Regions from separate parts of the Neisseria cinerea genome, predicted to be linked through region 2. Evidence: predicted binding sites of a transcription regulator. Region 2 holds the regulator's gene; the other holds the start of a gene.

Region 1 (12,070 bases), 540 kb from region 2:
ACGAGGCGTTCTTTGCCGATCAGGACGAATTTGAACGGCTCTATACGAAATACGAGCAAGACCCGAACATACGCAAGCGCATCATTCCAGCTGCCGACCTGTTTTCCACACTGATGCAGGAGCGTGCCGGAACAGGGCGCATTTACATTCAAAACGTCGACCATTGCAATACGCACAGCCCGTTTGATCCGAGTGTCGCCCCCGTGCATCAGTCCAACCTGTGCATGGAAATCGCACTGCCGACCAAACCTCTGGACAATATCAACGACCCGAACGGCGAAATCGCCCTGTGTACACTGTCCGCCTTTAACTTGGGCGCATTGAACAATTTGGACGAGTTGGAAGGGCTTGCCGATTTGACCGTTCGAGCACTCGATGCACTTTTAGATTATCAGGGATATCCGGTAGAAGCCGCGCGTACCTCTACTATGGGCCGCCGTTCGCTCGGTATAGGCGTCATCAACTATGCTTATTATCTGGCGAAAAATGGTGTCCGTTACAGTGACGATTCCGCACTCGGCTTAACCCACCGTACCTTTGAAGCCATGCAGTATTACCTGCTTAAAGCGTCGGTAAACCTTGCCAAAGAATATGGCGCGTGTCCGCTCTTCAACCAAACCGTTTATTCTCAAGGTAAACTGCCTATTGACACCTACAAAAAAGACTTGGATGCCGTGTGCAACGAGCCTTTGCATTACGACTGGGAAAGCCTGCGTGCCGACATCGTCAAATACGGCCTGCGTAACTCTACTCTAACCGCACTCATGCCGTCTGAAACCAGTTCGCAAATCGCGAACGCCACCAACGGTATCGAGCCGCCTCGCGGACTGGTAACGGTCAAAGCGTCGAAAGACGGCATCCTGAAGCAAGTCGTGCCGGAATTTGAGACCCTGAAAAATGCTTACGAAACCCTGTGGCAGCTTCCCAGCAATGAAGGCTACCTAAAACTTGTCGGCGTGATGCAAAAATTCGTCGATCAGGCGATTTCCGCCAATACCGCCTACGATCCGGGCAAATTTGAAGGCAATAAGGTTTCCATGAAGCAAATGCTGAAAGACCTGTTGACCGCCTATAAATACGGCGTCAAAACCCTGTACTACCACAACACCCGCGACGGCGCGGATGATACACAGACCGATATTCAAGATGACGGTTGTGCAGGTGGGGCTTGTAAGATTTAAGACAGGTTAATTTTTGAAATGTATCCAAGGCTTCTAGATAGTAGAAGGCTTCAAGGATTTTCTTAAATTAGCACCTACTACTATATGAAGCTAAGTTGTTATTTTCCAGAAAAGGAAAAGTATGGATGCCATTCGGTCATTCTTAGCTGAATATAAATTTTATATATTTATTAGTGTTCTTTAGTCTTCGCTATTTTAGGATGGCACTTTATTGATAAAATTCAATATGTTTCATATTGTGAATTAAAAATTGATAGAAAAGTCGACTAATTTTTAAAAAGAGAGACGTTATGTCCTGCGAACACCTAGTCATGTCATACAGTACTTTTCCCAAAACCAAAAACGACGCGCTTAAAGAGCCGATGTTTTTCGGTCAGCCGGTGAATGTTGCACGTTATGACCAGCAGAAATACGAAGTATTTGAAAAACTGATTGAAAAACAATTGTCTTTCTTCTGGCGGCCTGAAGAAATCGATGTCTCGCGCGACCGTATCGACTACGCCAACCTGCCCGAACATGAAAAACATATTTTCATCAGCAATCTGAAATACCAAACCTTGCTCGATTCGATTCAAGGCCGCAGCCCGAATGTTGCCTTGCTGCCGTTGGTATCGATTCCTGAGTTGGAAACTTGGATTGAAACGTGGAGCTTTAGCGAAACCATCCACTCGCGCAGCTATACCCACATCATCCGCAATATTGTGAATGATCCGTCGGTCGTGTTTGATGATATTGTTGAAAACGAATACATCATCGCCCGCGCCGAAGACATTGCCTGCTATTATGATGATTTAATCGAATACACCCAGTATTACAACCTGTTGGGCGAAGGGGTGCACAATGTCGGCGGCAAGCTCGTTAACGTGTCTTTGCGCGAGTTGAAGAAAAAACTCTATCTCTGCCTGATGTGCGTTAATGTGTTGGAAGCCATCCGTTTCTACGTTTCATTCGCCTGCTCGTTTGCTTTTGCCGAGCGCGAGTTGATGGAAGGCAACGCCAAAATCATCAAACTGATTGCCCGTGACGAAGCGCTGCATCTGACCAGTACGCAGCATATGCTTAATTTGATGCGTTCGGGTGTCGATGATCCGGAAATGGCGGAAATTGCCGAGGAATTGCAGGAAGAGTGTTTCAAACTCTTCAAAAAAGCGGCGGAGCAGGAAAAAGAATGGGCGGCATATTTGTTTAAAGACGGTTCGATGATCGGCTTAAACAAAGAAATCTTATCCCAATACGTCGAATATATTACCAACCTCCGTATGCAGGCGGTGGGATTGCCAATCGGATTTGAGGGAGCGAATCAGAATCCGATTCCTTGGATTAATGCGTGGCTCTCATCGGATAACGTCCAGGTTGCGCCTCAGGAAGTGGAAATCTCTTCTTACCTTATCGGACAGATTGATTCCGAAGTGAGTACGGACGATTTGGGCGACTTTGAGCTGTAAATTTTTTACTGTATGTGTTTTTTATGGAGGAATGCCGTCTGAAACTTGTTTTTCAGACGGCATTTTTTCAATAAGGAATGAAAAATAGTGGGTTAGGCTTGTTATCGGTTTTGGATTTTTATGATTGGTTAGAGATGGCACTCATTAGTACGAGAGATAGGGTTTTTGAGTTGTTGGAGGGGGAAACTTTGTTGGAAGGCCTGGAGCGGACCGGTCATAAGGTGGAGTATCAGTGTCGCAGCGGATACTGCGGATCTTGCCGGTTGAAGATTTTGGAGGGGAGTGTTACTTATCGTGTACCGCCTTTGGCTTTTCTGGGTAAGGATGAAATACTGCCTTGTTGCTGTTGCGTTGAAGAAAATATCAGTTTGGATTGCGGATTGGAGGGAGAGGTCGGGGAGAAACCTGACGGTTTCTTGAAATAAAAGCCGTCTGAAACGGATTCAGACGGCTTTTGTACAGCATTACCGGTTATGCCTGATGAGTCGGTAAAAAGTTTCACCGTCTTGGATATAGCCTAATTCTACTCTGGCAATTTCTGAAATGGCTTCTTGGCCGTTTTCTAAATCATAGACTTCGGCGGCCAGAGAATTATTGCGTAAAGCGAGTGTCTGGTTTTTTTCTTCCTGAACGGCAATTTGATCTTTCAGGTTGTTGTTGCGTCCGATACTGCCTTTGCCGAACCAGAGGCTGTACTGGCAGCAGACAAGTGAGACGGATAAAACGACAGTTACCCACTTCATACGTTAAACCTTTTTTATTTGCCCAGTTGGTAGAATGCGGCTTTCCCGGGGTAGTAGGCGGCTTCCGCCAATTCTTCCTCGATACGCAGCAGTTGGTTGTATTTTGCCATGCGGTCGGAACGGGAGAGGGAGCCGGTTTTGATCTGCATGCAGTTGGTGGCAACTGCCAAGTCGGCAATGGTGCTGTCTTCGGTTTCGCCGGAGCGGTGGCTCATTACGCTGGCGTAGCGGTTGCGTTTGGCCAAGTCAACGGCTTTCAGGGTTTCGCTCAAAGTACCGATTTGGTTGACTTTGACCAGCAATGCGTTTGCTACGCCTTTTTCGATGCCTTCGGCCAAGATTTTTGGATTGGTTACGAACAAGTCGTCGCCGACCAATTGAACTCTGCCGCCCAATTTTTCGGTCAACAGTTTCCAGCCTTCCCAGTCGTTTTCGTCCATACCGTCTTCGATGGAAACGATTGGGAATTCGTTAACCAAGCCTTCCAAGTATTCGGCAAATTCTGCGCTGGTGTAAGAGCGGCCTTCGGCTTCCAAGTGGTATTTGCCGTCTTTGTAGAATTCGCTAGATGCGCAGTCCAGGGCAAACAATACGTCTTCGCCTGCTTTATAGCCGGCGGCTTCGGTTGCTTCGACGATCAGTTGCAGGGCTTCTTTGTGGCTGTTCAGGTTAGGTGCGAAACCGCCTTCGTCGCCAACGGTAGTTGGGAAGCCTTTGCTGTCACACAGTTTTTTCAGCGCGTGGAAAATTTCGGCGCCGCAACGCAGGGCTTCGCGGAAGGATTTTGCGCCGACAGGCATAATCATGAATTCTTGAATGTTCAAGCTGTTATTGGCATGTTCGCCGCCGTTGATAACGTTCATCATCGGAACAGGCAGGGCCATTGGGCCTGCGCCGCCCAAGTAACGGTACAGGGGCAGGCCTGCATCTTCAGCAGCTGCGCGTGCTACGGCCATAGAAACGGCCAAAGTCGCGTTGGCACCCAAGTTGCCTTTGTTTTCAGTACCGTCCAATTCGATCATGATTTGGTCGATATAAGATTGTTCGTTGGCATCGATACCGATGAGGGTTTGCGCGATTTGGTTGTTGACGTGGTCAACGGCTTTCAATACGCCTTTGCCCAAGTAACGGGATTTGTCGCCGTCGCGAAGTTCCAAAGCTTCTTTCTGACCGGTTGATGCGCCGCTTGGTACGGCTGCGCGTCCCATGACGCCGGATTCCAACAGTACGTCGCATTCTACGGTTGGGTTGCCGCGTGAATCTAGGATTTCTCGGGCAAAAATATCAATAATTGCACTCATGAATATTCTCCAAGTGAGGTGAAGGGAGGTAAAACGGTAGGGCTTCAGACGGCATTCTTACAGGAAGAAAGTTGCCAACTTAAGGCTGTCGAAAGTAGGGCGGTTGCCATAAAAACAATACTGGAAATGCCGTGCCACATTCCGAAGGATCCGCCAAGCAGAGACAGCAGCCAATCTTCGTGACCGTATTTCAATGCCTCGATGACAGGGGCAATTAGAAACCGGTTGATGGCGACAGAAAGCAGCAAAGTACATAATAAAATAGTTTGCAGACGGGTCAGGATTTTAGTATGTGTCAGAAACAGTATGCCCCAAATAATCAGACCCAACCAAGAAACGATATGGAACAAAACGCCTGCAATTTCCCCTGCCTGCATTTTGGGTAGCATTTTGAACAAAATCGGTGTAATGATGTAGCCGGCGGCAATTTGTATGCCAAGCCATAAAGTTGCGGCGTAAAGGCTGATTTTTCGTAAGGTTCGCATGATGGATGCAGTTTGTCCGTATTACTCAATGGTTAAAACCGGCTGCGATTTGATTAAATCGTCCAATGCCTTGACGCGGATTAAAAAGTCTTCCAGAAGGTGCAGCGGCAGTGCGCTGGGGCCGTCGCATTTTGCCAGTTTCGGATCGGGGTGGGACTCAAGAAACAGGCCTGCAATCCGGACAGCCATGCCGGAAAGTGCCAAATCCAGTGCTTGCGACCGTCTTCCTCCGGAAGCGGCAGAGCCCGATTCCCTTGTTTGCAGTGAGTGGGTAACGTCAAAGATGACCGGCAGATTGTCGCAGGTTTGTTTCATCACGCCGAAACCGAGCATATCGACAATGAGGTTGTCGTAGCCGAAGCTGCTGCCGCGTTCGCATAAAATCAGTTTCCCGTTGCCGGCTTCGCGGAATTTTTCCACAATGTTTTTCATTTGCGAAGGGCTGAGAAACTGGGGTTTTTTGATGTTGACGACGTTGCCGGTTTTTGCCATGGCAACCACTAAATCGGTCTGCCGCGCAAGGAATGCGGGAAGCTGGATGACATCGCACACTTCGGCAACGGGTTGGCACTGATAGGGTTCGTGTACGTCGGTAATGACGGGGATGCCGAATTCCGCTTTAACTTTTTCGAAAATCTTTAAGCCTTCTTCCAAGCCTACGCCGCGATAAGAATGGATGGAGGAACGGTTTGCCTTGTCGAAAGATGCTTTAAAGATATAGGGAATACCGAGTTTTCGGGTAACTTCGACGTAATGCGCGCAGGTTTGGAGGGTGGAATCCAAATCTTCTAAAACGTTGATGCCGCCGAACAGTACGAAAGGAGCATCGTTACCGACGGTAATGCCGTTGATTTTAATATCCATGGTCAATGTCCGTTTTCAGGGTTACAGCACGGTGTGCGGCGGCTCATAGGAGATGATGTCGCGGATTTTGTTGTTTCCGTCTACCAAGACGACTTTGGGTTCATGCGCGGCGATTTCGGGTTCGGAGAGTTGGACGTAAGACATGATGATGACGATATCGCCTTTCTGTACCAGCCTGGCCGCAGCACCGTTCAGGCAAATCACGCCGCTGCCGCGTTTCCCTGCAATGGTATAGGTTTCAAAACGTTCGCCGTTGTTGTTGTTGACGATGGCGACTTTTTCGTTGGGGTAGATGCCTGCCGCGTCTAACAGGTCCTGATCGACGGTAATACTGCCGACATAGTTCAAATCGGCTTCGGTAACGGTGGCGCGGTGGATTTTTCCGCCAAGCATGGTACGGAACATGTATTTCCTTTTGTTGTTTTGGTGCGGTTTGACGGACAGGATGCCGTCTGAAAATCTGAATGCCGTATTATAGTGGAGTTTCCTTCAAATTCATAATGGCAGCTTTCAGACAAGGAAAACAATGTTTCAGACGGCATTGCCGTATCGGCTTTCTTTAGGCAGGCATCTGGTTTGCAAGGTTTTTAAAACGTTTTTTACGGTGTTGATTCTGACCTCGATATTTTCCATCTCTGCGGTAAATCGCAGCTTATCCGCACCGGCAAGGCGGTATTTTTTGTCGTTCTGAATCAGTAGGATGATTTCGGTTGGATCGACATTATTGTTTTTGCCAAAGGTTACCGTTACCGCTTCGTTGGTCGCATCAATGGCATCGATACCCAATTCTTTTGCCGCGAGCCGCAGGTGGTGGCTTTCGATGAGGGTTTTGACGGGTTGTTCGGGCAGGCCGAAGCGGTCGACGAGTTCTTCGTGTATGGCGTTGATTTGCTGTACGGTTTCGCAGACGGCGAGGCGTTTGTAGAGGACGAGCCGTTCGTGGATGTCGGGGCAGTAGCTTTCGGGCAGCAGGGCGGGGCTGTGCAGTTTGATTTCGGTGGTGATGCCCAACGGTGCGTCGAGGTCGGGCTGGCGGCCTTTTTTGATGTCGCGCACGGCTTGTTTGAGCATTTCGGTGTAGAGCGTGAAGCCGACCTGTATCATTTCGCCGGATTGTCCTTCGCCGAGGATTTCGCCTGCGCCGCGGATTTCCAAATCCTGCATGGCGAGGGTGAAACCTGCGCCGAGTTCGTCTGCCGCCGCGATGGCGTCGAGGCGTTTTTCTGCGTCTTTGGTGATGTATTCGGGCGTGAGCAGGTAGGCGTAGGCTTGGTGGTGGCTGCGGCCGACGCGCCCGCGAAGCTGGTGCAGTTGCGCCAGCCCGAATTTGTCGGCGCGGTTGATGATGATGGTGTTGGCGTTGGGGATGTCGATGCCGGTTTCGATGATGGTGGAACAGAGCAATACGTTGAATCTTTGTTGTAAAAAGTCGCGCATGACTTGCTCCAGCTCGCGCTCGCGCAGTTGTCCGTGCGCCACGCCGATGCGGGCTTCGGGCAACAGGGTTTCCAGCCGCTCACGCATATTTTCAATCGTATCCACTTCATTGTGCAGGAAAAATACCTGCCCGCCGCGTTTGAGTTCGCGCAATACGGCTTCGCGCACGCTGCCTTCGCTGAACGGTTTGACAAAGGTTTTGACGGCGAGGCGGCGGCTCGGGGCAGTGGTAATCAGCGAAAAGTCGCGAAGACCTTCGAGCGCCATGCTGAGGGTGCGCGGAATCGGCGTGGCGGTCATGGTGAGGATGTCGACATTGGCGCGCAGGCGTTTGAGCTGCTCTTTCTGGCGCACGCCGAAGCGGTGTTCTTCATCGATAATCACTAAGCCTAAGTTTTTGAATTTGATGTCGTCCTGAACCAATTTGTGCGTGCCGATAACGATATCGACCATGCCGTCCGCCATTCCTTCCAGCGCGGCTTTGGTGGCTTTGCTGTTGTTGAAACGCGAAAGGCTGGCGACTTTTACGGGGAAATCGGCGAAGCGGTCGGCGAAATTTTGCGCGTGCTGCTCGACCAAAAGCGTGGTTGGGGCGAGTACGGCAACCTGTTTGCCGCCCATCACCGCCACAAACGCGGCGCGCAGGGCGACTTCAGTTTTGCCGAAACCGACATCGCCGCACACGAGGCGGTCCATCGGCTTTGCCTGTGTCAAATCTTTAATTACGGCGGCAATGGCAGCGGCCTGGTCTTCGGTTTCCTCGTAACCGAAGCCGTCGGCAAACGCCTGATAGTCCAGTTCGTTGATTTCAAACTTGTGTCCCGATTGGGCGGCGCGCTGGGCGTAGAGGTTGAGCAACTCTGCGGCGGTGTCGCGCGCTTTTTCAGCGGCTTTGCGCTTCGCCTTGTTCCACGCGCCGCTGCCGAGCTTGTGCAGGGCGACGTTTTCATGCGCCTGACCGGAGTAGCGGCTGATTAAATGCAGTTGTGAAACAGGTACATAAAGCTGCGCTTCGCCCGCGTATTCGAGCAACATCATTTCGTTGGTTTCGCCGCCCAAATCCATCGTTACCAAGCCCATATAGCGCCCGATGCCGTGTTCTTCGTGTACGACGGGGTCGCCGATGTTGATTTCGGCAAGGTCGCGCAACAGGCCGTCTGAAACGGCGGCGTGTTTTTTGCGATGATGTTTGCGCGAGCGGGCGACGTATTGATAAAGATCGGATTCGGTAATGACCCCGATGTTTTGATCTTCTAATTTAAACCCGTAAGCTAACGGCGCCACTGTAATCATCAGCGGCTCATGCGCCGATAAAAAGCCCTGCCAGTCGGACACGCTTTTGGCTTTTAAGCCGTTTTGCTGCAAGAAACCGAGCATGGTTTCTCGCCGTCCCAAACTTTCGGCGCACAGCAAAATCCGTCCTTCAAAGGTCGTCTGAAAATCCTTCAATGCCTGCAACGGCTCGTCAGATTGGCGGTTGACGGCAAGGTCGGGCAGGGTGTGTTCCTTGCCGGAAACATCGGGCAGCACCTGACCATAATTTTTCAGACGGCCTGCAAAAACATCGGCAGGGAGATACAAATGCTGTGGAAGCAAAGGCGGATAGGTTTCGTCGCCCTGCGCCATGGCGTAACGCGATTTGACGTCGCTCCAAAAACGGTTTGCCTCGGCATGAACATCGCCCAAAGAGACAAACAACGCATCTTCACCGATATAGTCAAACAGCGTTTCTAACTCGTTTTCAAAAAACAGCGGCAGATAATATTCCACGCCCGCACCGAAATGGCCGTTACTGACGGCTTTGTACACAGCCGCATCGTTCGGATTGCGATCGACTTCCTCGCGGAAGCGGCTGCGGAAGATTTTTTGCGCCTCGCTGTCGGTGGGGAACTCGTGTGCAGGCAGCAGGCGGATTTCGGAAACAGGGGAAATGGTGCGTTGCGTTTCGGTATCGAAGGTTTTGATGCTGTCGATTTCATCATCAAACAAATCGATGCGGTACGGCATTTCGCTGCCCATCGGGAACAAATCGACAATACCGCCGCGCACGGCAAATTCGCCCGCCGCGACAACATGGGAAACATGGTTATAACCTGCATCCACCAAATCGGTTTTCAGACGGCCTATATCCAAAGTCTGCCCTGTTTTCAGCCAAAACGTGCGCCCTGCCAGAAACGGCACAGGCGGCAGCTTCTGCATCGCCGTAGCAACCGGTACGAACAACACATCCGCAGTGCCGCTTTTAATCTGCCACAATGCCGACAAGCGCTCCGACACCAAATCCTGATGCGGCGAAAAACGCTCGTAAGGCAGCGTTTCCCAGTCCGGCAGGAACACCGCCGTATCATGCGGACGAAAAAACCGCCATGCCGTCTGAAGGCGCAACGCCTGTTCCGCATCTTGGGTCAGCACGACTTTGAGCCGCTTATGCGGCAGATAACGCGCCAAAGCCAAGGGTAGCGAGCCTTGAGACAGATTGAGCCAACGGGATTTTTCACGGGGTTTGGGAATCGGATAGGTCATGGCGCGGGAATATTTTAGATACGGAGGCAAACGGCAATTCTAACACGATGGCGATAATCTGATGCCGTCTGAAAGATTGATTAGCATGAAAATAGTGAAGCGGATTGTTAGCTGTCATACTTTGTGGTAAATTTTAGAAACTAAACTCTAAATTATGGGCGGCGGTTTGATAAAACTGCCCGTTAATAGAAATTAACCGGAAAATATGATGACACACACTGAATCAAGCGCGCAGCCGTCAACCATGGGCACGGCTGCTTTTTTAAAGCACATCGAATCCGCATTCCGCCGCATTTTTTCAGACGGCATCAACCTCATGCAATACCTGCCCGAAGACAAATGGCTTGCCTTGAAGCAGGCGGGTTTGCTGTTGCCCTTCCTCGACAAAAAACACGGCGGTCGCAAGGGTAGCCAGTTTGAAATCCAAGAAGTCCTAAGGATTGCGGGGCATTACGGCGTGCCCGTTACCCTGCGTACCGGCATCGAAGGCGCGCTGGTGTTGCAGCCCCTGCAAGAGTTCGGCGACGAAGCGCAAGTCGCGCAAGGTTTGGACATGCTTTTCAAAGGCGAGGGCGGTGGTTTGGGCATTACCGAACCCGAAACCTCCGGCGCGGCGATTGCCCGCGAAATGCAGTCTTACTACGAATATATCGACGATCAAACCATTTATGTCAATGCCGCGAAATACTGGCAGGGCAACTCGCAAAGCGATTTCCTCCTCGTCGCCGCCAAAGAACGCAAAAACGGCAAACTCTCCAAAGTCATCAACTTGCTGCTCGTTCCCAAACAATACATCCGCTATGAAGCCCTAACATCCGAAGGCTTGCGCGCCGTCCGTTATGCCGTCAACCGCATAGACACCGAAATGCCCGCCACCGCCGTCATGAAACTCTCTCAGAGCGACACCGCCGGTTTGCGCGCGTTTCAAAACATCTTTATCCGCAGCCGCCTGCAACTGATCGGCATGACGCACGGTATCATGGAATACATCCTTGAAAACTTGAACCAATACGTCCGCAACGACATCAAATTCGTAGATTACGAACGCCGAGAAATCCAACGTCGCCATCAGGTTTCCGAGATTCTTTACCGCTACGTCTGCCATTCCGTTTCGCCTGTTGCCCCCGTCGCCCATCAACTGATGGAGGCAAATATCATCAAAACCCTAGCCACGGAATACACTTACGCCGCAGCGCAAATGTTGCAGAAACTATTGGGCGCGAAGGGTTTTGAACGCGGACACACCGCCAGCAACATCGCTATTGACATCCGCCCCTTCACCATCTTCGAAGGCCCGAACGATATGCTTTATGCCGAAATTTACGACCAGTTCGTCCGCGCTACCGCCGAAGAAAAAGAAGCGGGCATTAAGTTGGACAAAAACCAAACCCTGCTCGACCGCCTGCAAACCGATGCCCGCTTTGCCGCCGTTGCCCGCGATTACACTTTGCCCGAAGACATCCGCAGCTTCCTGCAGGAATACACCCTGACCGACGCCTGCGCCCTGCAAAAAGTCTTCATCGGCAAAATCATCGCCCGACTCTTTGTCTTCGTACAGGCAGAACACGAAGACACCGCAGCCTTTCTGCTGAACGACATCCGCAAAGATATATTGGACTGCTGCTATTGCGGATAGTAATGATTGGGTATGGGTTTGCGTTGAAGTGCAGTTGCTTTCAGACGGCATGCTAAGGCATCGTCAATATCGGATTCAGATGAAGGTTTGTATTGAATTTTAAAGAATGATGGATGATGGCGTAATTTTTGAAGATTATCTCGCAGGGCAGGGGAGATTCAAAAATACACCGGCTCGGCAAGGGCAATAAAAAAGCCTTGAAACTGTTGAATTTCAAGGCTTTATGCGTATTGCAGGATACTGCTGAAAATAGGGTATGGTGGAGGCGGGGGGAATCGAACCCCCGTCCGAAAGTCCTCTACAAAGCGTTCTACATACTTAGTCGTATCTATTTGGAATCTTATCCCCGTCATGCCGACCGACAGGCCTTCAGGGAACCAGTTACCTTAAGTCTCATTTCTTGCCAAGTAACCCGGCAGGAAACCAGTCAATGTAAAATGACGTTGCAGTGGCTT
Region 2 (12,070 bases):
GGTCGGGTTTTCTTCGAGGAAGTCGGTTAAGGCTTGGTTGATGACTTCGTTGACGACGGGGCCGATTTCGCTGGAAACCAGTTTGTCTTTGGTTTGGGATGAGAATTTGGGGTCGGGCAGTTTGACGGACAACACGCAGGTCAAACCTTCGCGCATATCGTCGCCTGCGGTTTCCACTTTGGCTTTTTTGGCGACTTCGTTGGCTTCGATGTAGCTATTGATGGTGCGCGTCATCACTTGGCGCAACGCGGTCAGGTGCGTACCGCCGTCGCGCTGCGGGATGTTGTTGGTGAAGCACTGCACGCTTTCCTGATAGCTGTCGTTCCACTGCATTGCGCATTCGACGCTCATGCCGTCTTTCTCGCCGAACGCGTAGAAGATTTTTTCGTGCAACGGCGTTTTTTTTCGGTTCATGTATTGCACGAAACCTGCCACGCCGCCGGAAAGGGCGAAGCTTTCGTGTTTGCCGTCGCGTTCGTCGGTCAATTCGATGTCCACGCCGTTGTTCAGGAAGGAAAGTTCGCGGATGCGTTTGGCAAGGATGTCGAAGCTGTATTCGACGTTGCCGAAGGTTTCCGTACTGGCGAGGAAGCGCACGGTCGTGCCTTTTTTATCGGAATCACCGACAACTTTCAACGGCTCTTCGGTTTCGCCGCGCACGAAGCGGACGAAGTGTTCTTTGCCGTCGCGGTAGATGGTCAGCGTGACCCAGTCGGACAGCGCGTTGACGACGGACACGCCCACGCCGTGCAGGCCGCCGGAGATTTTGTAGCTGTTGTTGTCGAATTTACCGCCAGCGTGCAAGACGGTCATGATGACTTCGGCGGCGGAGCGTCCTTCTTTCGGGTGGATTCCGGTGGGCATGCCGCGCCCGTTGTCTGCCACGCTGACGGAATTGTCGGCATGGATGGTTACGGTGATTTTGTCGCAATGTCCCGCCAGTGCTTCGTCGATGGCGTTGTCCAATACTTCGAACACCATGTGGTGCAGGCCGCTGCCGTCCTGCGTGTCGCCAATGTACATGCCGGGGCGTTTGCGTACTGCTTCCAAGCCTTCGAGCACCTGAATGCTGTCGGCACCGTATTCTTCGTGTTTTTGTTCAGTCATGGTTTTTCTTGCCGGATTTTGAAAAGATTGCCAAATGCCGCCGTAAAAATCCGCGCCCTGAAAAAAGGCGGATTGTTACGGCATATATTGTTGTGCATTATAGCTGATTTTACCGCCCTATTCAGCGTTATTCGTATTAGTGTGCCGCCGGGAAAAGATGAAACGGTACATTTGCCTCCGGCATCAGGTCGGGGATTTTCCCGTAAAGTGGCAAAAGCGTTTTTTTGCCACTAAAATCTACGTCCTATACTTTTCAGACAGGAACAGGGACATGGAAATATGGAATATGCTGGACAACTGGCTCGACGCCGTCCCGATACGCGGAGAGGCGGTCGAATCCGTGGCGATGGTCACGGCTTTGCTGCTGGCGCGCGCCCTCCTGCTGAACGTCCACTTCAAACGGCATCCGGATTTCAGCATAGAGAGCAAACGGCGGTTTTTGGTGGTCAGCCGTAATGTAACGCTGTTGCTGGTACTGTTCGGACTTGCCGCAATCTGGGCCGCGCAGATTCAGACGCTTGCTTTGTCGATGTTTGCGGTGGCTGCGGCCGTTGTCGTAGCGACAAAAGAACTGATTATGTGTCTGTCGGGCAGTATTTTGCGGTCGGCGACAAAGCAGTACTCGGTCGGAGACTATATCGAAGTCAACGGTTTGCGCGGACGCGTCGTCGACATCAATCTCCTCAATACCCTGATGATGCAGGTCGGCCCGAATCCCCTGGTAGGGCAGCTTTCGGGCAAGACGCTGTCGTTCCCCAACAGCCTCCTGCTGAACCATTCTGTCCGGCGCGACAATATTTTGGGCGACTATGTTATCCATACGGCAGAAATTCCCGTACCCATCCATTTGGATTCGGATGAAATCGTATGCCGTCTGAAAGCCGTACTCGAACCGATGTGTACGCCCTACGTACCCGCCATCCAGCGGCATTTGGAAAACGTGCAGGCAGAAAAACTGTTTATTACGCCCGCCGCCAGACCGCGCGTTACCCGCGTGCCGCACGATGATAAGGTGTACCACATCATTGTCCGTTTCGCCTCCCCCGTTTCAAAGCGGCTAGAAATCCAACAGGCCGTCATGGATGAGTTTTTGCGCGTACAATACCGCCTGTTGAATCCCCGGCCGCAACAGGCCGCCCATAAAGAACTTTAACTTTTCCCATCCGGCACCATTTCCGGCTTCAGACGGCATATTGCCGATATGCCGTCTGAAGCACAACACACAAAGGAACCCGACATGAACGACAACGTACTGCTCCATTTGGGCGAAGAACCCCGTTTCGACGCCATCCAAACCGCCGACATCAAACCCGCCCTGCAAACCGCCATCGCCGAAGCGCGCGCGCAGATTGCCGAAGTCAAAGCACAAACACACACCGACTGGGCGAACACCGTCGAGCGTCTGACCGGCATCACCGAGCGCGTCGGCAGGATTTGGGGCGTCGTGTCGCACCTCAACTCCGTCGTCGACACGCCCGAACTGCGCGTCGTCTATAACGAACTGATGCCCGAAATCACCGTCTTCTTCACCGAAATCGGACAAGACATCGAGCTGTACAACCGCTTTAAAACCATCAAAAACTCCCCCGAATTCGACACCCTCTCTCCCGCACAAAAAACCAAGCTCAACCACGACCTGCGCGATTTCGTCCTCAGCGGCGCGGAATTACCGCCCGAACAGCAGGCAGAACTGGCAAAACTGCAAACCGAAGGCGCGCAACTCTCCGCCAAATTCTCGCAAAACGTCTTAGACGCGACCGACGCCTTCGCCCTCTACTTCGACGACGCCGCACCGCTTGCCGGCATTCCCGAAGACTCGCTCGCCATGTTCGCCGCCGCCGCGCAAAGCGAAGGCAAATCAGGCTACAAAATCGGCTTGCAGATTCCGCACTACCTCGCCGTCATCCAATACGCCGACAACCGCGAACTGCGCGAACAAATCTACCGCGCCTACGTTACCCGCGCCAGCGAACTGTCAGACGACAGCAAATTCGACAACACCGCCAACATCAACCGCACGCTCGAAAACGCCCTGCAAACCGCCAAACTACTCGGCTTCAAAAACTACGCCGAGCTATCATTGGCAACCAAAATGGCGGATACACCCGAACAAGTCCTCACCTTCCTGCACGACCTCGCCCGCCGCGCCAAACCCTACGCCGAAAAAGACCTCGCCGAAGTCAAAGCATTCGCCCGCGATCGCCTGAACCTCGCCGACCCGCAGCCGTGGGATTTGAGCTACGCCGGCGAAAAACTGCGCGAAGCCAAATACGCATTCAGCGAAACCGAAGTCAAAAAATACTTCCCCGTCGGCAAAGTTCTGGCAGGCCTGTTCGCCCAAATCAAAAAACTCTACGGCATCGGATTCGCCGAAAAAACCGTTCCCGTCTGGCACAAAGACGTGCGCTACTTTGAGTTGGAGCAAAACGGCAAAACCATAGGCGGCGTCTATATGGACCTCTACGCCCGCGAAGGCAAACGCGGCGGCGCATGGATGAACGACTACAAAGGCCGCCGCCGCTTCGCCGACAGCACGCTGCAACTGCCCACCGCCTACCTCGTCTGCAACTTCACCCCGCCCGTCGGCTGCAAAGAAGCCCGCTTGAGCCATGACGAAATCCTCACTCTCTTCCACGAAACCGGCCACGGCCTGCACCACCTGCTCACCCAAGTGGACGAACTGGGCGTATCCGGCATCAACGGCGTCGAGTGGGACGCCGTCGAGCTGCCTAGCCAGTTTATGGAAAACTTCGTCTGGGAATACGACGTCTTGGCACAAATGTCCGCCCACGAAGAAACCGGCGTTCCCCTGCCGAAAGAACTCTTCGACAAAATGCTCGCCGCCAAAAACTTCCAGCGCGGTATGTTCCTCGTCCGCCAGATGGAATTCGCCCTCTTCGACATGACTATTTACAGTGAAAGCGACGAATGCCGTCTGAAAAACTGGCAACAGGTTTTAGACAGCGTGCGCAAAGAAGTCGCCGTCATCCAACCGCCCGAATACAACCGCTTCGCCAACAGCTTCGGCCACATCTTCGCCGGCGGCTATTCCGCAGGCTATTACAGCTACGCATGGGCGGAAGTCCTCAGCGCCGATGCCTACGCCGCCTTTGAAGAAAGCGACGACGTCGCCGCCACAGGCAAACGCTTCTGGCAGGAAATCCTCGCCGTCGGCGGCTCCCGCAGCGCGGCAGAATCCTTCAAAGTCTTCCGCGGACGCGAACCGAGCATAGACGCACTCTTGCGCCACAGCGGCTTCGACAACGCGGCTTGATCGATGTGAACAAAAAATGCCGTCTGAAACAATCAAACAGTGTTTCAGACGGCATCAGCATTTGCGCGGTTTCGCCATTTTCACAAAAACAGTAAGCCAAAATCCCGTCATTCCCGCGCAGGCGGGAATGACGGGATTTGTCCGCACGGAAACTTATCGGGTAAAACGGTTTCCTTAACCCTGAGTCCTAGATTCTCACTTTCGTGGGAATGACGGAATATAAGTTCCCATACCGATTTGAATCGATGAGGATAGTGTGGATTCGGTGGGAATGACGGCATATTTTTGTATCTGGTATAAAAGATCGTTTGAAATCTTTTCAGGTGTAGGGTGGATACGTATCTGACGCGACGAAATATAAAATGCCGTCTGAAACAGATTCCCGTTTCAGACGGCATTTCTGCGTACCGGCCGGATTATTTGTTGTCCGGCTTAGATTCCATCGGTGCGGTCAGGGGCAGTTCCGGCATCGTGCGCGCTGATTCGGAAACATTGCCGGAAAGCGCATTCAGGAATACGACGATGTTATCCACATCTTCTTTCGGAATGTCTTTACCCAGTTGCGCCTTACCCATGATGGTAACTGCCTTATCCAGCTCCCACACGCTGCCGTTGTGGAAATACGGATAAGTTTTAGCCACGTTACGCAACCCCGGAACACGGAAGAAAAATTCGTCTTCGGTTTTTTTGGTTACGTCAGCACGGCCTTTGTCGCGTTTCGGGTCTTCAATGAATTTCCAATACGGCCCTTGGACCAGACCGAATTTCTGGAAGGTCGTGCCTCCAAGGTTGACACCGTTGTGGCAGGCAATACAGCCGTTGTCCATGAACGCGCGCACGCCTTTTCGTTCCTGTTCGCTCAGGGCGTTGACGTTGCCTTTGAGGTATTCGTCCCATTTGGTCGGCGTCAGTAGGGTACGCTCAAACGCACCCAATGCGGTAGTGATGTTTTTAAACGAAACCGCGCCGTCTTCAGGAAAAGCTTTTTTAAACATTTCTTGATATTCGGGAACTTTGGCGATTTTGGCTGCCGCCGCCTCTTGCGAATCATTCGCCATTTCCACCGGATTCACCAAAGGCCCGCCCGCCTGTTCTTCAACGTCGGCGGCACGTCCGTCCCAAAACTGGCTGCCCAGCAGCGCGGCATTCAATGCGGTAGGCGAGTTGCGTCCGCCGAACTGCCCTTTGTGTCCCTGACTGGTCGGCATATTGTCCACACCGGCGGAAGCAAGGTTGTGGCAAGAGTTGCAGCTCACGGTATTGCCTTTTGAAAGGCGCGGTTCATACCAGAGTTGGTGTCCGAGTTTGACCTGTTCTTCGGTAAACGGACGGATTTTCTGCATTTCTTCGACAGTCGGCAGAGGTTGGAATACGCCTTGTGCGCGTTTCAAAAGGTCTTGGTCTTCGGGCGAGGCCGATGAAGCGGAAGGAACGGCTTCCGAAGCCTGTACTTGGGAAGCCGCTTCGGTCTCGGAAGCAGGAGAAGCATCGCCTGCCGCAGACTTTTCCTGACCGCCGCATGCCGCCAATAGTGAAGACAATGCCAATACTGATGCGAGGTAACGGAGTTTGAAAGACATCGTGTATTCCTTATGGTAGGTTAAAATTATTGTCCAAACCGGCAGGCAAACCTGTTCTGCCGATTATTTCTTCAGTGTACTTATCGCACCTTTAGTCATCTTTGCGGAAAATCAATATTTTATTTTCAATAGCTTTACACAATAATAACGATAGAGAATCAAGTTTAACAAAATGCCGTCTGAAACCGGCAAAGCTTCAGACGGCATTTTATTTTCCGACATCATTGAATCAAACCCAAATGCGACAAGAGCGTCCATGTACCGATGGCAATCAACACCAAACCTCCGGCAAATTCCGCACGCCTGCCGAACAGTACGCCAAAAGCCCTTCCCGCCGTCAGCCCGACGGTAACCATCACCGTAGTCGCCATACCGATTACGGCGGCGGCAAAGGCGATGTTTACCTCCATAAACGCCAAGCCCACCCCGACTATCATGGAATCAATACTGGTTCCAAAAGCAGTCAGAACCGTCAACCACCAGCTTTCCCGTTTGGTTTCCCGCGCGTCCTCCGCCTCGCCGGACAACCCTTCGCGCATCATTTTCAGACCCAGCCCGCCCAGCAGGACAAAAGCCACCCAATGGTCCCATTCGCTGATAAACGGCTTGGCATAAAAACCGCCTACCCAGCCTGCCAGCGGCGTGAGTGCTTCGACCGTGCCGAACACCAGGGCCGTTGCTGCAATTTTGCGCGGAGGCATCCTGACCGCCGCACCCTTTGCCAATGCGACGGCAAACGCATCCATCGACATTCCCAGCGCAACCAAGAGCAAAGCGTAAAGACTCATACCGCACCCATCCTTAAAAAGGGCGGATTATAACAAAAGCAAAAAAATGCAAAAATGCCGTCTTAATGCTGAAACAAACATTCAGACGGCATTTCAAGTGCAATGCTTATTGACGGTATCGGACCGCATGCGACAGGATTTCTTCAATTTCCATCCACATGGGCTGCTCCTTTCAAATTACAGCAAACCGGCCTGACCCAGTGCGGGATCGGTCGCACGGGCGGCTTGTGCGTCTTCGACAGTCAGTCCGAGGGCTTTGGCTACGCCTTCACCGTATGCCGGGTCGCAACGGTAGCAGTTGCGGATATGGCGGTATTTGATGAAGTCAGGCGCATCGCCCATGGCTGCAGCGGTGTTGCCGAACAAAGCCTGTTTCTGCGTATCGTTCATCAGGTTGAACAAGGCGCGCGGTTGGCTGAAGTAGTCGTCATCGTCTTGGCGGTAGTCCCAGTGTGCCGCGTCGCCGTTGATTTTCAAAGGCGGTTCGGCGAAGTCGGGTTGTTGCTGCCATTGACCGAAGCTGTTGGGTTCGTAGTGCGGCAGGCTGCCGTAGTTGCCGTCAGCTCGGCCTTGTCCGTCGCGCTGGTTGCTGTGAACAGGGCAACGCGGACGATTGACGGGGATTTGGCGGAAGTTCACGCCCAAGCGGTAGCGTTGCGCGTCGGCGTAATTGAACAAACGGGCTTGCAACATTTTATCTGGGCTGGCGCCGACACCGGGCACGAGGTTGCTCGGTGCGAAGGCGGATTGTTCCACATCGGCGAAGAAGTTTTCGGGATTGCGGTTCAACTCGAATTCGCCCACTTCAATCAGCGGATAGTCTTTTTTCGGCCAAACTTTGGTCAAGTCAAACGGATGATAAGGTACTTTTTCCGCGTCTGCTTCAGGCATGACTTGGATATACATCGTCCATTTCGGAAACTCGCCGCGCTCGATGGCTTCGTACAGGTCGCGCTGATGGCTTTCACGGTCGTCGGCGATGATTTTTGCAGCTTCTTCGTTGGTCAGGTTTTTAATGCCTTGTTGGCTGCGGAAATGGAATTTCACCCAGAAACGTTCGCCCGCTTCGTTCCAGAAGCTGTAAGTATGAGAACCGAAGCCGTGCATATGGCGGTAGCTGGCTGGAATACCGCGGTCGCTCATGACGATGGTAACTTGGTGCAATGCTTCAGGCAGCAGCGTCCAGAAGTCCCAGTTGTTCGTAGCAGAGCGCATATTGGTACGCGGATCGCGTTTGACGGCTTTGTTCAGGTCGGGGAACTTACGCGGGTCGCGGAGGAAGAACACAGGCGTGTTGTTGCCGACCACATCCCAGTTGCCTTCTTCGGTATAGAATTTCAACGCAAAGCCGCGGATGTCGCGTTCTGCATCGGCTGCGCCGCGTTCGCCTGCCACGGTGGTGAAACGGGCGAACATCTCGGTTTTTTTGCCGACTTCGCTGAAGATTTTGGCGCGGGTGTATTTGGTGATGTCGTGTGTTACGGTAAACGTACCGAACGCGCCCGAACCTTTGGCGTGCATACGGCGTTCGGGGATGACTTCGCGCACGAAGTCGGCGAGTTTTTCATTCAGCCACAAATCCTGCGCCAGCAGAGGGCCGCGCGGACCGGCGGTCAGGCTGTTTTGATTGTCGGCAACAGGCGCGCCGTTGTTCATGGTCAGATGGGTTACGGGGCATTTGGAGGTAGTCATAGCTCGTGTTCCTTTTCCTTGGTTAATCAAAAGATACGACAAACGGCTTACAGCACGATTTGGCGGAAAGCATATTCATAACTGGTTTCTTGATTGCAATAGATTTCATGAATAGACATTTAGTTTTCCTTTTATTTAAACTATGGAGGCAACTATACGCCAAGATTTTCACTATTAAAACTATGAAATCGATTTAATATTGTTATAAGCAATCAAGTTTCCATTTCCGTTTGTTTTTTGTTATCGACACGAATCAAAATCCCTACATAAAACCATTTATAATGATGTTTACTGGCATCATCTGCCGCCGACAGGCCAAAAGAATAATTTTCACGCATTATCATGACGTTACTCGGAATAAAGCTCAAACAGACCCAGCAGCTCAACCAGCGGCTGCAACAATCTTTGCGCGTATTGCAGATGTCGGGTATCGAACTTGAACGCGAGGTCGAAAACTGGCTGTCGGACAACCCCCTGCTCGAACGCAAAGACACGGATGAATTTTCCGATGCCGAGTTCAGCCATTACACCGCGCCTACCCGTCAAATCGGCGGAGACGAAGGCGAAGATATGCTGTCCAACATCGCCGGCGAGCAGGATTTCAACCAATACCTGCATGCGCAAGTATGCGAACACCCGCTTTCCGATCAAGAATCCGCCTGTGTCCACATCCTCATCGATTCCCTTGATGAGCAGGGTTATCTGAGCGACAGCATTGAAGACATCCTCGACCATACGCCCTTGGAATGGATGTTGGACGAAGCAATGCTGAAACAAGCCCTGACCGCATTGAAAAAATTCGACCCGGCAGGCGTGGCCGCCGCCGATTTGAACGAATCGCTGATACTGCAGATAGAAAGATTGGGCGAATGTGCTGCCAAAACCGCCGCCCTGCATATCGTCCGAAACGCCCTCGACAGCATTGACGGCAACCGCAGCCAAACCCTCGCGCGAATAAAAAAACGCCTGCCCCAAACCGACAGCAGCACACTCGAAGCCGCACTCGACCTCATTGCTTCGCTCAATCCCTCTCCCGCCGCCGGTTTTGCCTCGTCCACGCCCACGCCGTATATCCGCCCGGATGTCTGGGTTGAGGAAAGTAAAGACGGCTGGACGGTCAGTTTCAACGAAGACTCCCTGCCTCCTCTGCAAATGAACAGCGAATATTGCGAACTGATGCCGTCTGAAGGTCTCTCGCCCGAATGGAAGGAAAAAATCAGCGAAGCCAAACAACGTATCGATTCGCTCGAATTGAGGAAGGCAACCGTCGTCCTCCTTGCCGAATACATCGTTAAACATCAGGCAGACTTTTTCACTTTTGGCGAAATCGGACTCGTCCCTCTGATGATGAAAGATGCCGCCGCCGAATTGGGTGTGGCAGAAAGTACCGTTTCCCGCGCGGCCAACCAAAAATATTTGTCTTGCCCGCGCGGAGTGTTTGCGCTACGCTATTTCTTCACACAGGCAGTTCAAATGGAAGAAGGTAAAGAAGCCGTCAGCCAACACGCCGTTAAAGCCGCACTCTCCCAGCTTGTCGGCAGCGAAGACAAACGCAAGCCCTATTCTGACGAGGCACTCGCCAACCTGCTGGCTTTCCGCGGCATGGAGGTTTCCCGCCGCACCGTCGCCAAATACAGAGAATCCCTTGAGATTCCGGCAGCACACAAACGCAAAACCGCAGAATAATTTTTCAACACAATGCTACAACCCGTTTTTCCGTTCCGTCGCCGACGGACAGAACCCACCGAAGGAGCTGTATCATGAATCTGAAAATCACCGGTCTGCATTTCGACATCACCGAAGCCATCAAAAACCACGTTTCCAAGAAACTGGAGCGCATCAACCGCCACGCTTCGGACATCATTTCTATAACCGTAACGCTGTCTGTGGAAAAAGCCGGTCATAAGGCCGAGGCAGACGTACACCTTGCCGGTAAAGACCTGCACGTCGAGTCCGACGGTCAGGACATGTATGCCGCCATCGACACCCTGACAGACAAACTTGACCGCGCCGTATTGAAACACAAAGAAAAAATCGGAGAAGTCCGCAACTGACCGAATCGGTAAAATGCCGTCTGAAACGGATTTCCGTTTCAGACGGCATTGTTTATCCTGCATAACCAAACATGAAGCAAATCCGCCTTATCTTGAACCGGTTTTGATGCTCAACACATACCTCCGCACAACCTGTTCCAAAAACCCTTTAAAGATGCAATGCATCAGTTAAGACGGCTGCAATAAGAAAACGGGATGCAACAAATCCGCATCCCGTTCCGTTTTACATCCAAGCCCCTGCAACGGCTTGGGCCTCTTTCAGACGGTCTACCGTACCGACATCCAGCCACAAACCCGTATGCTTCTGACCGCTCACCCGGTTTTGCCGCATTTCGCCACGCAATACGGGCGCGAGTTTCGCCACACTGCCCGCTTCGATTCCATCAAACATTTCAGGACGGTAAATACCCACGCCGCTGAATGTCAATCCGTTGCCGCCGGATACTTCCGACTGTACGCTTCCGTCCGGCAGCAGCAAAAAATCACCGTCAGGATGGTGCGGGGGATTTTCCACCAGCCACAAATGTGCGGAAATATGCTCGGGCAGGAGCGATGCCGTCTGAAAAGCGGCGGTAAAATCGATGTCGGTCAGCACGTCGCCGTTGACCACCAAAAACGGTTGCCCACCCAACAGTGGCAATGCCCGTGCGATACCGCCTGCCGTTTCCAAACCGCCTGCGGGTTCGGGCGAATAGGCGATGTTCACGCCATAAGCCGAGCCGTCGCCCAAAGCATCTTCTATCTGCCGTCCCAACCACGCATGGTTGATGACTACTTCTGTAAACCCTGCCTGCTTCAGACGGCATAGGTGCCAACCGATTAGAGGCTTACCCACCACATCAAGCAGCGGCTTCGGAGTGGTATCGGTCAAAGGGCGCATACGCTCGCCGCGTCCTGCCGCCAGTATCATCACTTTCATATATATCTGTCCGAATATCAGTCTAAAGATCTAAACTGCCGTCTGAAATAAAGCAGCGCCGGACGTTTGCCCACGCAATTTTTAATTGCGTCGAGCCTGACGTAAAACACAAAATGTGTGCCGATTTCATGTTGGCCGACAATATGCCCGTGCAGGTGCGCCAACGCCCCTTCTATTTCGGGTTGTCCGGTTTTACCGTAATGCCAGATATGATAGGCAAAACGTTCTTCGGGCGAAAGATTGGTTAATCCGGCAAAATGTTCGGCCACATCCTGATGTTCGTCTGCCAACGTATTGATGCACAGGCTGCCGTTTTCCGACAGTATCGGGATGATACGGGCTTTACGGTTGATACACAGCATCACGGTCGGAGGCTCGTCCGTAACCGGTGTAACCGCAGTCATCGTGATGCCGTAACGTCCTGCCGATCCCTCTGTCGTAATGACATGAACACCTGCCGCGCAAGATGCCATCGCATCACGGAATGAGGTTTGAAATTCTTTCTGCAAATCCGTCATATTACCCCTTTATCTGTTTCCATATGCAAGACTGCTGCACATAAGGTCTCCCTCATGTGCAGCAGCTCTGATTCGTAAACAAGACCGTCTGTCGGACGTTTCCGCGCATTGTGCGTTTTACGAATTCAACAAATCATC

The links. Region 2 encodes sigma-54, which starts transcription at its own class of promoters, with help from an activator protein. Its sites were predicted from a motif close to CTGGCACGCTTCATGCTT; they were not measured.
Region 1: a site for sigma-54 is predicted at 10,091-10,108, ahead of DQM57_RS04165 (acyl-CoA dehydrogenase family protein). Genes of this name have one in related genera too.

What each region holds. Positions count from the first base shown of each region.
Region 1 covers NZ_LS483369.1:779,218-791,287, reverse strand. Annotated here, with positions in the region: gene nrdA (class 1a ribonucleoside-diphosphate reductase subunit alpha) at 1-1,181, shown strand, start outside; gene nrdB (class Ia ribonucleoside-diphosphate reductase subunit beta) at 1,493-2,626, shown strand; gene yfaE (class I ribonucleotide reductase maintenance protein YfaE) at 2,761-3,051, shown strand; gene ftsB (cell division protein FtsB) at 3,091-3,369, opposite strand; gene eno (phosphopyruvate hydratase) at 3,384-4,670, opposite strand; gene DQM57_RS04185 (DUF4149 domain-containing protein) at 4,715-5,158, opposite strand; gene kdsA (3-deoxy-8-phosphooctulonate synthase) at 5,177-6,019, opposite strand; gene panD (aspartate 1-decarboxylase) at 6,041-6,424, opposite strand; gene mfd (transcription-repair coupling factor) at 6,551-9,979, opposite strand; gene DQM57_RS04165 (acyl-CoA dehydrogenase family protein) at 10,188-11,615, shown strand; RNA gene ssrA (transfer-messenger RNA) at 11,873-12,070, opposite strand, start outside.
Region 2 covers NZ_LS483369.1:1,319,675-1,331,744, forward strand. Annotated here, with positions in the region: gene gyrB (DNA topoisomerase (ATP-hydrolyzing) subunit B) at 1-1,107, opposite strand, end outside; gene DQM57_RS06825 (mechanosensitive ion channel family protein) at 1,379-2,260, shown strand; gene DQM57_RS06830 (M3 family metallopeptidase) at 2,345-4,381, shown strand; gene DQM57_RS09675 (hypothetical protein) at 4,398-4,559, shown strand; gene DQM57_RS06835 (cytochrome-c peroxidase) at 4,798-5,961, opposite strand; gene DQM57_RS06840 (manganese efflux pump MntP) at 6,183-6,749, opposite strand; gene katA (catalase KatA) at 6,927-8,441, opposite strand; gene rpoN (RNA polymerase factor sigma-54) at 8,784-10,127, shown strand; gene hpf (ribosome hibernation-promoting factor, HPF/YfiA family) at 10,202-10,495, shown strand; gene murU (N-acetylmuramate alpha-1-phosphate uridylyltransferase MurU) at 10,719-11,414, opposite strand; gene hpaC (4-hydroxyphenylacetate 3-monooxygenase, reductase component) at 11,432-11,932, opposite strand; gene hpaR (homoprotocatechuate degradation operon regulator HpaR) at 12,050-12,070, opposite strand, start outside.